Arthrobacter globiformis: one gene and its partner. The protein of the gene in region 1 interacts with the protein of each later gene in a pairwise test. Links are inferred from orthologs where the notes say so. Each region holds a gene or a part of one and is shown in the gene's direction. Other genes may lie near its edges. The genes, in order: QFZ33_RS18765 and rlmB.

Region 1 (6,824 bases):
CCTCGCGGCCGCGATTCGCTGCACTCCAAGGTGGTGTCCAACATCCAGGAGATCCGGGCCCGCGGTGCCCGCACCCTGGTGATCGCCGAGGAAGGCGACGAAGCGGTCCGGGACTACGCCGAGCACGTCTTCTACGTCCCGGAAACCCCGACGCTGCTCATGCCGCTGCTGACCACCGTGCCGCTGCAGATCTTCGCGTGCGAACTTGCCGCCGCGAAGGGCTACGACGTGGACCAGCCGCGCAACCTGGCCAAGAGCGTCACAGTAGAGTAAGCCCATGATTGTTGGCATCGGCGTAGACGTAGTGGACATCGAGCGCTTCGGACGGCAGCTGGAGCGCACCCCCGGACTCCGGGACCGGCTGTTTGTGCCGGCCGAACGGGAGCTGAACACCCGCTCCTTGGCGGCGCGGTTTGCCGCCAAGGAGGCTGTGGCGAAGGTCCTGGGCGCGCCGGCCGGCATGAACTGGCAGGACTGCTGGATCGGGCTGGACCAGAACGGACCGACTGTCCAGGTCAAGGGAACGGTGCTCGCCGTGGCCGAAGCCAAGGGCGTCAAACGGTGGCACCTGTCCATGAGCCACGACGGCGGCATTGCCACGGCCACCGTCCTGGCCGAGGGCTGATCCCGGACCGACTGACCAAAATGATCAGCGCCTATACCGGAACCCAGATCAGGGAGGCTGAAAAGCCCCTGCTGGATTCAGGTATGGGCGCTGTTCTCATGCAGCGGGCGGCCCGCGGCATGGCCGGCGCCGCCATCGCGGAACTGCGCAGCCTCGGCCGCCGCCTGTACGGCTCCAGCGTTGTTGTCCTGGCCGGCAAGGGCAACAACGGCGGCGACGGCCTCATCGCCGCCGCGCACCTTGCCGGACGGGGAATGCGGACGACGGCGGTGCTCGCCTCCGCCACCGCCCATCCCGACGGTCTGGCCGCCTTTCGGCGCGCCGGCGGCCGGGTGCTGGCGCTGACTGACGCGAACGCCGGCGAGCTGGCAGCGATGGCCGGCAGGGCCGACGTCGTTATTGACGCCCTGCTCGGAACCGGCGCCCAGGGCGGACTCCGGGGAGAAACGGCGGAGCTCGTGTCCCAGCTTGCCGGTGGCACCCACGGCCTCGTGGTGGCGTGCGACGTGCCCAGCGGAGTGGATGCGGACACGGGCGAGGCCGCCGGCCCCGTGCTGCCCGCCGACATCACCGTTAGCTTCGGCGGGGCCAAAGCGGGTCTGCTGGCGGACCCGGGAGCGGATTTTGCCGGCCGGGTAGAGGTGGTCCAGATCGGGATCGAGGAGTCGCTCCCGTGGCCCGCCCTGCGCCGCCTGGAAGCCGCCGACCTGGCCGTCTTGCTCCCAGGGCCCGCGCGGCGCGCCCACAAATATTCGCGCGGCGTCCTCGGGGTGGTGGCGGGTTCCCCGGCCTACCCCGGCGCCGCCGTGCTCGCCTGCCGCGGGGCGCTCTCCGCCGGCGTCGGAATGGTCCGCTACGTCGGGCCGCCGGAGGTCTCCGACCTCATCCGCCACAGCTGCCCCGAGGTGGTCTGCAGCACCGGCACCGTGGCAGAAACCCACGTCCAGGCCTGGCTGGTCGGCTCCGGCATGGACGGCAAGGACGAGGAAGAGATGCAGCGCGTGCGCGACGCCGTCGACTCCGGCCTGCCCACCGTGGCCGACGCCGGTGCCTTGCCTGTCCTGCCGGACGTGCTGGCCCCGCAGGTTGTCCTGACGCCGCACGCCGGTGAGCTGGCCACCCTGCTGCAGCGCCTCGGCGCCGACATGGACCGCGAGGCTGTCGAAGCCTCCACCCTCGCCGCTGTGCGCCGCGCCGCCGGCCTGACTGAGGCCACCGTGCTCCTGAAGGGCGCCAGCACGCTGGTGGCGTCGCCGTACCAGGATTTTTACAGCCAGTCCGAAGGAACGCCCTGGCTGGCCACCGCCGGAAGCGGTGATGTGCTGGCCGGAATCATCGGTGCGTTGCTCGCCCAGGTGGGGTCCGACGTCGGGCGCTTCCGGGGGCTGGGAATCGATCCAGACGAACGCTGGGCGGCCATTGCCGCCATGGGGGCAAGCCTGCACGGACTGTCCGGAGCGGCGGCTGCAGCCGGCGGCCCGCTGACAGCGGGGCGGATTTGTGACGCGCTACCCGAAATATGGGGTAAAGTCAGCATGCTTAGTAATTAGCGTGTGGGTCACGTAATTGTCATATCCACCCGCTACGGTAAGACCAAGTTCCGTGCAGGTAGTGCGTGAAGACCTGTTGGACAGAGTGTTGGACGAGGTATAGGAGCACGAATGGAAATCTGGCCCGGATCGGCTTACCCGCTGGGAGCCACGTTTGACGGTACCGGAACCAACTTTGCATTGTTCAGCGAGCACGCAGAAAAGGTGGAACTCTGCCTCTTCGACGACGAGGGGACCGAAACCCGGGTCACGCTCCGCGAGGTGGACGGCTATGTGTGGCACTGCTACCTGCCCCAGATCCAGCCAGGGCAGAAGTACGGCTACCGCGTCCACGGTCCTTACGACCCCGACAACGGGCAGCGCTTCAACGCCAACAAGCTGCTCCTTGACCCGTACGCCAAGGCAGTCGCCGGCCAGATTGACTGGGATCCCGCCCTGTTCTCGTACAACATGGGCGACCCTTCATCCAAGAACGACGCCGATTCCGCGCCGCACATGATGATGGGCGTGGTCATCAACCCGTTCTTCGACTGGGACAACGACCAGAACCTGCGCATCCCGTACCACAAGTCGGTCATCTACGAGGCGCACGTCAGGGGGCTCACCGAGCTGCACCCGGAGATTCCCGAGGAGCAGCGAGGCACGTATGCCGGCGTGGCACACCCGGCCGTGATCTCCCACCTGCAGAAGCTGGGCGTCACCGCGATCGAGCTCATGCCCGTGCACCAGTTCGTCAACGACGGCACGCTGCAGGAGAAGGGCCTGAGCAACTACTGGGGCTACAACACCATCGGCTTCTTCGCGCCGCAGAACACCTACAGCTCCACCGGCGACACCGGCCAGCAGGTCCAGGACTTCAAGGCGATGGTCCGTTCGCTGCACCGGGCCGGCATTGAGGTCATCCTCGACGTCGTCTACAACCACACCGCCGAAGGCAACCACCTCGGCCCCACCCTGAGCTTCAAGGGCATCGACAACGAGGCCTACTACCGCCTGGTGGAGGACGACAAGCAGTACTACATGGACTACACGGGCACCGGCAACACCCTGAACGTCCGCCAGCCGCACTCCCTGCAGCTGCTCATGGACTCGCTGCGCTACTGGGTCACCGAGATGCACGTGGACGGGTTCCGCTTTGACCTCGCCGCCGCTTTGGCCCGCGAGTTTTACGACGTCGACCGGCTCTCCACGTTCTTCGAACTCATCCAGCAGGATCCAGTGGTGTCCCAGGTCAAGCTCATCGCCGAGCCGTGGGACGTCGGGCCCGGTGGCTACCAGGTGGGCAACTTCCCGCCGCAGTGGACGGAATGGAACGGCAAGTACCGCGACACCGTGCGCGACTTCTGGCGCGGTGAACCTGCCACGCTCGGCGAGTTCGCCTCGCGCATCACCGGCTCGGCGGATCTCTACGAGCACTCCGGCCGCCGCCCCGTGGCGTCCATTAACTTCGTCACCGCGCACGACGGCTTCACGCTGCGTGACCTGGTGTCCTACAACGAGAAGCACAACGACGCCAACGGCGAGGACAATAAGGACGGCGAGTCGCACAACCGCTCCTGGAACTGTGGAGCGGAGGGCCCGTCGGACGATCCCAAGGTCCTGGGGCTCAGGGCGCGGCAGCAGCGTAACTTTATCGCCACCATGCTCCTCTCGCAGGGCGTGCCCATGATCCTGCACGGCGACGAGATGGGCCGGACGCAGCAGGGCAACAACAACGGGTACTGCCAGGACTCCGAGCTGACCTGGGTCAACTGGGACAGCGTGGACCAGCCGCTCATCGAATTCACGGCGGCCGTCAACTCACTCCGTGCCAAGCACCCCACCTTCCGGCGCAGCCGGTTCTTCGACGGCCGGCCCGTACGGCGGGGAGAAGGCGAGCGGCTGCCGGACATCGTATGGCTGGATCCCGACGGCAACCTCATGTCGCCGGAGGACTGGGACAGCGGCTTCGGCCGTTCCGTGGGAATGTTCCTCAACGGCGACGGCATCCAGGGCCACGACAGCCGTGGCCGCCGGATCACGGACGTGAACTTCCTGCTGTACTTCAACGCGCACGACGGCGACGTTGAGTTCACGCTGCCGCCGGACGAGTATGCACCGGCCTGGGACGTCATCATCGACACAGCGGGTGAAGGCGCGGACTCTCAGCCGGCCACCGCGGGCAGCCTGCTGTCCGTCGCCGCGAAGTCCCTGGTGGTGCTCCGCGCCCACAGCGCCCCGGAGGAGGAGCCAGACCATTCCGTTGCTGCCTCGCTGGCGGCGCTGACCCAGACGGCCACCACTGAGACCGCGACGCTCACCGCACCCGCTCTTCCCGAGCCGGCAAAGACGAAGAAGCCGGCTGATCCGCCTGCAGGGTCTGCGGCTGAGCCTGCCGCGGAGCCCGCTGCTGAGCCCGCTGCTGAGCCTGCGAAGGCCGCGGAGGAGCAGCCGGCGGAGAAACCGGTACGAAAGCCTGCCGGTCGGCGGAACGGGAATTCCAAGGCGGGCAAGCCGGCAGGAGAGGGCGCATGAAAACGCCAGTCTCCACGTACAGGCTTCAGATCAGACAGGGATTCACGCTGTTCGACGCCGCCGAAACCGTGCCGTACCTGCACTCGCTCGGCGTCGACTGGGTCTACCTCTCTCCGGTCCTGACCGCCGAGCAGGGCTCTGACCACGGGTACGACGTCACCGATCCCTCCGCAGTCGACCCCGAACGGGGCGGCCCGGAGGGCCTGGCCGCCGTTTCGAAGGCGGCCCGCGCCGCCGGCATGGGGGTGCTGATCGACATTGTGCCCAACCACGTCGGCGTCGCTACGCCGGTGCAGAACCCCTGGTGGTGGTCGCTGCTCAAAGAGGGGCGCCAGTCCCGGTACGCGGAAGCGTTCGACGTCGACTGGAACCTTGGCGGGGGGCGCATCCGGCTCCCGATCCTCGGCAGCGACGATGACCTGGACCAGCTCGAAATCAAGGACGGGGAGCTGCGGTACTACGACCACCGCTTCCCGCTGGCCGACGGCAGCTACACCGAAGGCGACTCCCCGCGCGACGTCCACGCCCGGCAGCACTACGAACTGATGGGCTGGCGGCGCGCGGACAACGAGCTGAACTACCGCCGCTTCTTCGCGGTGAACACGCTCGCCGGCGTCCGCGTGGAGATTCCCGCCGTCTTCGACGAGGCACACCAGGAGGTGGTGCGCTGGTTCCGCGAGGGGCTCGCGGACGGCCTCCGGATCGACCACCCGGACGGCCTTGCCGACCCCGAGGGGTACCTGAAGCGGCTCCGGGAAGCCACTGGCGGCGCCTACCTGCTGGTCGAAAAGATCCTCGAGCCGGGGGAGCAGTTGCCCGCCAGCTTCGAATGCGAGGGCACCACGGGCTACGACGCCCTCGCAGACGTCGACCGGGTTCTCGTGGACCCTAGCGGGCAGCCAGCTCTGGACCGGCTGGATGCCTCGCTGCGCGGCGGCGAGCCTGCCGACTACGAGGACATGATCCGCGGAACCAAGCGCCGGATCACCGACGGCATCCTCCACTCGGAGATCCTGCGGCTGGCCCGACTGGTTCCCGATGACGCAGGCGTTTCGATTGACACCGCGGCCGACGCGATCGGCGAAATCATAGCCGCCTTCCCGGTCTACCGCACGTACCTGCCGGAGGGAGCGGAGATCCTGAAGGAAGCCTGCGAGCTTGCCGCGCGCCGGCGGCCGGAACTCGACGAGGCCGTCCAGCTTTTGCAGCCGCTGCTGCTGGACACCGACCTGGAACTTGCCCGGCGCTTCCAGCAGACCTCCGGAATGGTCATGGCCAAGGGCGTGGAGGACACCGCGTTCTTCCGCTACAACCGCCTGGGCACCCTCACGGAAGTGGGCGCCGACCCCACCGAGTTCGCCGTGGAGCCTGACGAGTTCCATGCCAGGATGGCCCGCCGGCAGGCGGAGCTGCCGCTGTCCATGACCACGCTCAGCACGCACGACACCAAACGCAGCGAGGACACCCGGGCGCGGATCTCGGTCATCTCCGAGGTTGCCGGCGAATGGGAGAAAGCCCTGACCCGGTTGCGCGAGCTGGCTCCGCTGCCGGACGGCCCGCTGTCCGCGCTGCTATGGCAGGCCATCGCCGGTGCCTGGCCCGCCAGCCGGGAGCGCCTGCAGTACTACGCGCTGAAGGCCGCGCGCGAAGCCGGAAACTCGACCAACTGGACCGATCCGGACCCTGCGTTCGAGGAGAAGCTGGCCGCCGCCGTCGATGCCGCGTTCGACAACCCTGCGGTCCGGGCTGAAGTCGAGTCGCTCGTGGAATTCCTGGAACCCCACGGCGCCTCGAATTCCCTGGCAGCCAAGCTTGTGCAGCTCACCATGCCCGGCGTCCCGGACGTGTACCAGGGCACGGAGTTCTGGGACCGGTCGCTGACAGACCCGGACAACCGGCGCCCGTTCAGTTTCGACGACCGCCGCGCCGCGCTGGAGCAGCTTGATGCCGGCGACCTGCCCCCGTCATTCACAGACGAGCGGACCAAGTTGCTGGTGACCTCGCGGGCGCTGCGGCTGCGCCGGGACCGGCCCGAGCTGTTCACCGGCTACCGCCCGGTCCAGGCCAGCGGCCCCGCCGCCGGGCACCTGCTCGCGTTCCACCGCGGCACCGCGGCAGCGCCGGGTGCGATGACC
Region 2 (6,676 bases), 2.9 Mb from region 1 along the record:
CCAGGATCGTCAGGGCAGCGGGCTTCGAGATCGGCAATATCGCGGTGCAGTTCGTGGGCAACCGGCCCAAGTTCGGCCCGCGCAGGGAAGAGTCCCAGCGCGTCCTCACCGAGGCCGCAGGAGCCCCGGTCAGCGTTACGGCCACCACCAGCGACGGCCTCGGCTTCACCGGCCGCGGCGAAGGCATTTCCGCAGTGGCCACGGCCCTGGTCTACCCGGCGGCATAGCTGCCCCGACGTAACCGGCCTGCAGGGCGGCTGTCCGCACCTGCAGCCAAATCGCCTACGCTGGAATAAGCACCGTACCGCAATCCCAGGAGACCCGCCGTGAAAAAGCTGCTTCCCGCCGTCGTGATCGCAGGGATGCTTCTGGCCGGCTGTGCCGGCAGCCCCCGCATGAGCGTGGAGGAGAGCTGCAAGTTCCTGCAGGGCGACACGTTCAAGCCCACGGGCAACCAGCAGCAGCAGGCAGACCAGATCGCCAAGCACTACCAGGAAGTCGCGGACAAGGTGGCACAGGACGTCGCCGACCCCATCCAGAAGATGGCCGACATCATGAAGCAAGTGGCCGGTACCTCGCTGGGAAACAAGACTTCGGAGCAGACGGCTGAACTCGCCAAGCAGAACAACCGGATCGGCGAAGTCTGCAGGTAAGCGGGGACATTGGCATCGGCTAATCTGGAGCGGTGACCCTGCGCTTTTACGACACTGCATCCGCCGAAGTCCGCGACTTCGTTCCCCTGGTACCGGGCAAGGTAAGCCTGTATTACTGCGGTGCCACCGTGCAGGGCATGCCGCATGTGGGGCACATCCGCTCCGCCATCGCCTTCGACCAGCTCACCCGCTGGCTTGAGTACCGCGGCTTCCGCGTCACGGTGGTCCGCAACGTCACCGACATCGACGACAAGATCCTCGCCAAGTCCGAGGCATCCTTCCATCCCGACTTCGAGCAGGAGCCCGGCGCCGTGCCGGAGGAGGAATGGTGGGCGCTGGCCTACCGCTACGAGCAGGAGTTCCTCAAGGCCTACGACACCCTCGGCGTGTCCCGGCCAACGTACGAGCCGCGGGCAACCGGCCACATCCCGGAAATGCACGCACTGATCCAGCAGCTCATCGACCGCGGGCACGCGTACCCCGCCCTCGACGGCTCCGGGGACGTCTACTTCGACGTGCGCTCCTGGAACAAGTACGGCGCGCTGACGCGGCAGAAGATCGATGACATGCAGGGTGCCGCGGACGCCGACCCGCGCGGCAAAAAGGACCCCCGCGACTTTGCCCTCTGGAAGGGCTACAAGGAGGGGGAGCCGACGACGGCGAGCTGGGTTTCGCCGTGGGGGGCCGGCCGTCCGGGCTGGCACCTCGAATGCTCGGCGATGGTCACTAAATACCTTGGCACCGAATTCGACATCCACGGCGGCGGCCTGGACCTGCGCTTCCCGCACCACGAAAATGAGATGGCGCAGTCCCAGGCCGCCGGCCACGGCTTCGCGAACTTCTGGATGCACAACGGCATGGTCACCTACCAGGGCGAAAAAATGTCCAAGTCCGTCGGCAACACCGTCAGCCCGGCCGAGATGCTGGAAATCGCGCCGCCGCGCGTGGTCCGTTACTACCTGGGCCAGGCACAGTACCGCTCGGTGCTGGACTACCAGCCGACGTCGCTGCAGGAGGCCGCGGCCGCCGTCGAACGCATTGACGGTTTCGTCGCCCGCGCCGTCCGCGCGCTGTCCAACGACGGCGCCCTGCTGGTTGGCAGCCACGGCACCGTTCCGGAGGCGTTCGCCGCTGCAATGGACGACGACCTCAACGTGCCGCAGGCCCTTGCGGCGCTGCACGACACGGTCCGCGCCGGAAACTCAGCCCTCACTGATGGCGACCTGGCGGCGACGCGGCAGGCCCTGGCCAGCGTCACTGACATGCTCAGGGTTCTGGGCATCAGCGAAGCCGCGCAGCCTGCCGTCGACGACCAGGCCACCAGTGCGCTCGGGACGCTCATTGAAGCGCAGCTCGCCGCCCGCGCCGAGGCCCGTTCCAAGAAGGACTGGGCTGCCTCCGACGCCATCCGGGACACCCTCGCGGCGGCCGGCGTCCTGGTCGAAGACAACGCTGACGGCGCCACCTGGAGCCTGCAGCGCGGCTAGCCTCCGGGGCTCAGCGCCCGCCCGGTCAACGATTTGAGGCCAGTCAGTAGACTGGAGTCCAGACTTACTCAATACAACCAAGGGTGGAATTCATGGCCAACAAAGGTCGCCCGGGCGCAGTCCGCAAGCTCAAGAAGGGCCCCACCACCGGAACCGGTGGCCACGGCCGCAAGGCTCTCGAAGGCAAGGGGCCAACCCCCAAGGCCGAGGACCGCCCGTACCACAAGGCGCACAAGAACAAGCAGCTCGCGGATCGCTCCGCAGCAAAGCGACCCGCTGGTGCCGGCGGCACCCGCAGTGCCGGTGCCCGGTCGGGCCCGAAGGGGCGTGCCACCGAGGAGGTCGTCACCGGCCGCAACTCCGTCGTGGAGGCCCTGCGCGCCGGCATTCCGGCCAAGGCGCTGCACGTGGCCATCCGCATCGAGATGGACGACCGCGTCAAGGAGTCGCTGAAGATCGCCGCCGAACGGGGCATTCCGCTGCTGGAAACCGGCAAGCCCGAGCTGGACCGGATGACCGACGACGCCGTGCACCAGGGGCTCGTGCTGCAGATTCCGCCGTACGAGTACCAGGACGCCTACGACCTGGCCGAAGAGACAGTGGAAGGCTGGAAGAAGGGGCACATCGCGAACGCACCCCTCTTCGTTGCCCTGGACGGCATCACCGACCCCCGCAACCTCGGCGCGATCATCCGCTCGGTCTCGGCGTTCAGCGGCCACGGTGTCATCGTCCCTGAGCGCCGCTCCGTGGGCGTCACGGCTGCCGCATGGAAGACAAGCGCCGGCGCGGCGGTCCGCGTTCCCGTGGCCCGAGCCTCCAACCTGAACAACGCCATCAAGCAGTTCAAGGACATGGGCGTCTTCGTGCTGGGGCTCGACGGCGACGGCGACGTCTCGCTGCCGGACCTCACCGTTGCCACCGAACCCGTGTGCATCGTGGTCGGCTCCGAGGGCAAGGGCCTCAGCCGCCTCGTCCGGGAGAACTGCGACCAGATCGTTTCCATCCCGATCGACTCCGCCATGGAATCCCTGAACGCCTCCATGGCAGTCGGCATCTCCCTCTACGAAGTCTCCCGCCAGCGCGCCGCCAAGTAACACGGCAAACCTTCCTCAGCTTTCGCAGGGAAACGGCAAACGCCTCCTCACCTTTCGCAGGGAAACGGCAAACGCTTCCGCACCTGAGTGCGGAAGCGTTTCGTTTAAAGCGGCAGGATCTGCAGGAGGGTCAGTGTTTTTCCTGCAGGATCTGAGGAAGGGGTTTTGCCCCTAGAACTCCCGGCGGTTGGCCAGGACCGGGAGCTTGGTGCGGGCTTCCTTGACCAGAGCGGGGTCCAGGTCGGCGAACAGGAGGCCGGGGGCGCCGTCGAGCTCTTCGAGGACCTGCCCGAAAGGCGAGACGAGCGCGCTGTGCCCCACGCCCGTGGGCGCCGCGCCCCGGGGTTCGATGCCCTGGGTGGCGGGATCGCCTTGGCCGCAAGCGAGGACGTAGGTGGTGGTATCCACGGCGCGGGCACGGGCGAGGAGCTGCCACTGGTCAACTTTGCCGGGGCCGGAACCCCAGGACGCGCAGACGATGTTGGCAACGGCTCCGCGATCAGCGTTCGCCGTGAAGAGGGCGGGGAAGCGGATGTCGTAGCAGGTGGCCAAACCAAAGGTGATGCCGCCGACGTCGAACGTTACGGGCCCGGTCCCGGCGTCCACGGTGTCCGACTCCAGGAACCCGAAGGCATCGAACAGGTGCACCTTGTCGTAGCTGGCGTCCACGCCCGGCCCGGCCACCAGCAGCGTATTGCGGACTTTCGTCTGCCCTTCGGACGGCGATGAACCTGGGGTGAACATTCCGGCAACGATTACTATCCCCAATTGGTCAGCGATCGAGCGGACGCGGCTGGCCCAAGGGCCGTCCAAAGGCTCGGCGATGTCCAGCAGGGAATTGCCGAATGCCCGCATCGTGGCCTCGGGGAAAACGACGATCTTGGCGCCCCCTTCCTTGGCGCGGCGGGCATATTCCTCGACCACGGTGAGGTTCCCGGCCACGTCCCTTCCGGTGATGATTTGAGCCAATGCAATCTTCACGAAAACCTCCACGTCGGTGCGTCATTACAGCGTTCAGCGGTACCGCCACGTTCCGGCATGCGTAACATGCCGGAATAGATCAGCTATTTCGCTGTGACAGATAAGCTTTAATTGATGGTAAAGCCTCTTTTAGACACAGCCTTGACGGTGGACGACTCCCAGGCCTTTCCCCTCGGGGTCAGCGAGGCGCGCCAAGTTCCCGGCGGAGACGGGGCATCAGGCGGCCGTGCAAGAGTTGCCGTTTATGCGCCCGACATCACCAAGCTGGAGGTGGCTTACCAGGCGCCCGGCCAAAGCTGGCGCCTTCAGACCCTGTCCGGCCTTCCGAATGGCGTCCACCACGGCGTGGTGGACGGATTCCCCGTGGGTTCACGGTACGGCTTCCGCGCAGCCCCCAAGGGCGAAGAGGTCCTGCCGCTTGCGGTTCCCACGGTTGATTTTGACGACGACGACGGCGGCAGCCGGCAACCGCTGTTGCTGGACCCTTACGGCCGGGCCGTCGACGAACGCGACGGATTCCTGACCAGCGTCAGGATGTCTTCCGACTTCGACTGGGCCGCTGACGAGAAGCCCAATACACCGTGGCGCAACACCATCGTCTACGAGGCACACGTCCGCGGACAGAGCATGCTCCATCCGGACATCCCGGAGGCCCTGCGCGGCACGTACGCCGGCATGGCCCACCCCGCGATGATCGAGCACCTCACCGGTCTCGGCATCACAGCCCTGCAGTTGCTGCCCGTGCATTTCCATCTGGACGAGCCACACCTCCAGAACCTCGGCCTCACCAATTACTGGGGTTACAACACGGCAGCGTTCTTTGCACCGTACCCCGGGTACGCCACCAAGTCGGCCCAGGAAGCCGGCCCGCAGGCCGTCCAGGACGAGTTCAAGGGAATGGTCAAGCTGCTGCATGCGGCCGGCGTCGAGGTCATCCTTGACGTCGTCTACAACCACACCGCCGAAGGCGGGCCCGACGGCCACACCCTGAGCTTCCGGGGCCTCGGCGAGCAGAAGTACTACCGCACCGACGGCAACGGAAAATACGTTGACACCACAGGCTGTGGCAACACGCTTAACTTCGGCGAACCCCGCGTTATCCAAATGGTGCTGGACTCCCTGCGCTACTGGGTGGACGAGTTCCATATCGACGGCTTCCGCTTCGACCTGGCTGTCACGCTCTGCAGGAACGCAGCCAACGAGTTCGATCCCCATCACCCCTTCCTCGTGGCGGTCGCCGCGGACCCGGTGCTCTCCCGCGTCAAACTGATCGCCGAACCGTGGGACGTGGGCTACGGCGGCTGGCAGACCGGCCGGTTCCCCAGCGGCTGGGTGGACTGGAACGACCACTACCGCGACGCCGTGCGCTCCTTCTGGGTGGCGGACCGTGCCGCTCTCGACAACGGAGGCCGCGGCGGGTCCGTGGCCCGGCTGGCTGATGCCCTGTCCGGCTCGGCGAGCCTGTTCGAACCGTCGGGCCGGTCGCGGCTGGCCTCGCTGAACTACATCACCGCCCACGACGGCTTCACCATGACCGACCTCGTCTCCTACGACCGCAAGCACAACGAGGCGAACGGTGAACAGAACCGGGACGGGCACGGCGACAACCGCAGCTACAACCACGGCTTCGAAGGACGCACCGAGGACGAGGGCATCCTGGCGCGCCGCGCCCAGAGCAAACGCAACCTCATGGCCTCGCTCATGATTTCCCTCGGCGTTCCCATGATCACGGCCGGGGATGAGCTCGGCCGCACCCAGCAGGGCAACAACAACGCGTACTGCCAGGACAATCCACTCACCTGGGTTGATTGGACCAGCACGCCGGAGTCCCATGCCATGTTGCGGAGCACCAAGCGCGTTATCCGGCTCCGCGGGGAGTTCCTGACCGCCCAGCCGCACAACTACCCCATCCGCGACGCCCGCTCCTACCTGTACTGGTATGACCAGGGCGGGCAGCCCATGACCATGGAACGGTGGAACGATCCCGGGAACCGGGTGGTTCAGCTGCTGCTCGGCTCCGATGACGGGCACGTGGCCGGACTCATCGTGGTCAACGGCGGTCCCGAGGACATCGAGGTCACCCTTCCGCAGGTCACCAACGACGACGGCACCGGCAAGCGGATCTTCGATCTGCGCCTCACCACGTCCGAGCTCCACGACCGGCGCCAGGGCGTCCTGGTCGCTTCCGGCGAGCCTGACGAGGTGCAGGCCTACACCATCAACATTTACCGCACATAACTTACGGGGAAACGGGCATGCGCAGGCGTTGGACCATCGGAACGCTGCTGCTGGGGCTTGCCGTGGCTGCCCTCGCGGTCTTCAACCTTTTCATCGCGCCGGGCGGCACACCGCCCAGTGGGCTCCAGCCCAGTGCGGTCCAGCAGAGTGGGGGCCCGCAGGGAACGGCGACGTCGGCACCCGCCGCTGCGCAGTCGTCGTCGGCCGACAAGGTCACTGGCGT

Evidence for each region.
Region 2: the proteins of QFZ33_RS18765 (region 1) and rlmB interact in binary tests that used the Escherichia coli proteins (3 or more experiments, as listed by UniProt). The link is inferred for Arthrobacter globiformis from one-to-one orthologs.

Annotation. Positions count from the first base shown.
Region 1 is NZ_JAUSXI010000001.1:4,043,415-4,050,238, reverse strand. The notes cover bases 1-2,910. They hold QFZ33_RS18765 (NAD(P)H-hydrate epimerase), read left to right. Parts: upstream 1-645; coding sequence 646-2,175; downstream 2,176-2,910. Other genes in these bases: glgX (glycogen debranching protein GlgX), read left to right, coding at 2,287-2,910; QFZ33_RS18770 (holo-ACP synthase), read left to right, coding at 278-625; glmS (glutamine--fructose-6-phosphate transaminase (isomerizing)), read left to right, coding at 1-273. Outside these bases: more of glgX, read left to right, coding at 2,911-4,689; treY (malto-oligosyltrehalose synthase), read left to right, coding at 4,686-6,824. UniProt on the Escherichia coli protein: Bifunctional enzyme that catalyzes the epimerization of the S- and R-forms of NAD(P)HX and the dehydration of the S-form of NAD(P)HX at the expense of ADP, which is converted to AMP.
Region 2 is NZ_JAUSXI010000001.1:1,130,270-1,136,945, forward strand. What follows is about bases 1,472-4,233. They hold rlmB (23S rRNA (guanosine(2251)-2'-O)-methyltransferase RlmB), read left to right. Parts: upstream 1,472-2,232; coding sequence 2,233-3,234; downstream 3,235-4,233. Other genes in these bases: cysS (cysteine--tRNA ligase), read left to right, coding at 1,472-2,140; QFZ33_RS05335 (carbon-nitrogen hydrolase family protein), read right to left, coding at 3,406-4,215. Outside these bases: ispF (2-C-methyl-D-erythritol 2,4-cyclodiphosphate synthase), read left to right, coding at 1-227; QFZ33_RS05320 (hypothetical protein), read left to right, coding at 327-653; more of cysS, read left to right, coding at 686-1,471; glycogen debranching protein GlgX, read left to right, coding at 4,330-6,453; QFZ33_RS05345 (ribonuclease domain-containing protein), read left to right, coding at 6,471-6,676. UniProt on the Escherichia coli protein: Specifically methylates the ribose of guanosine 2251 in 23S rRNA.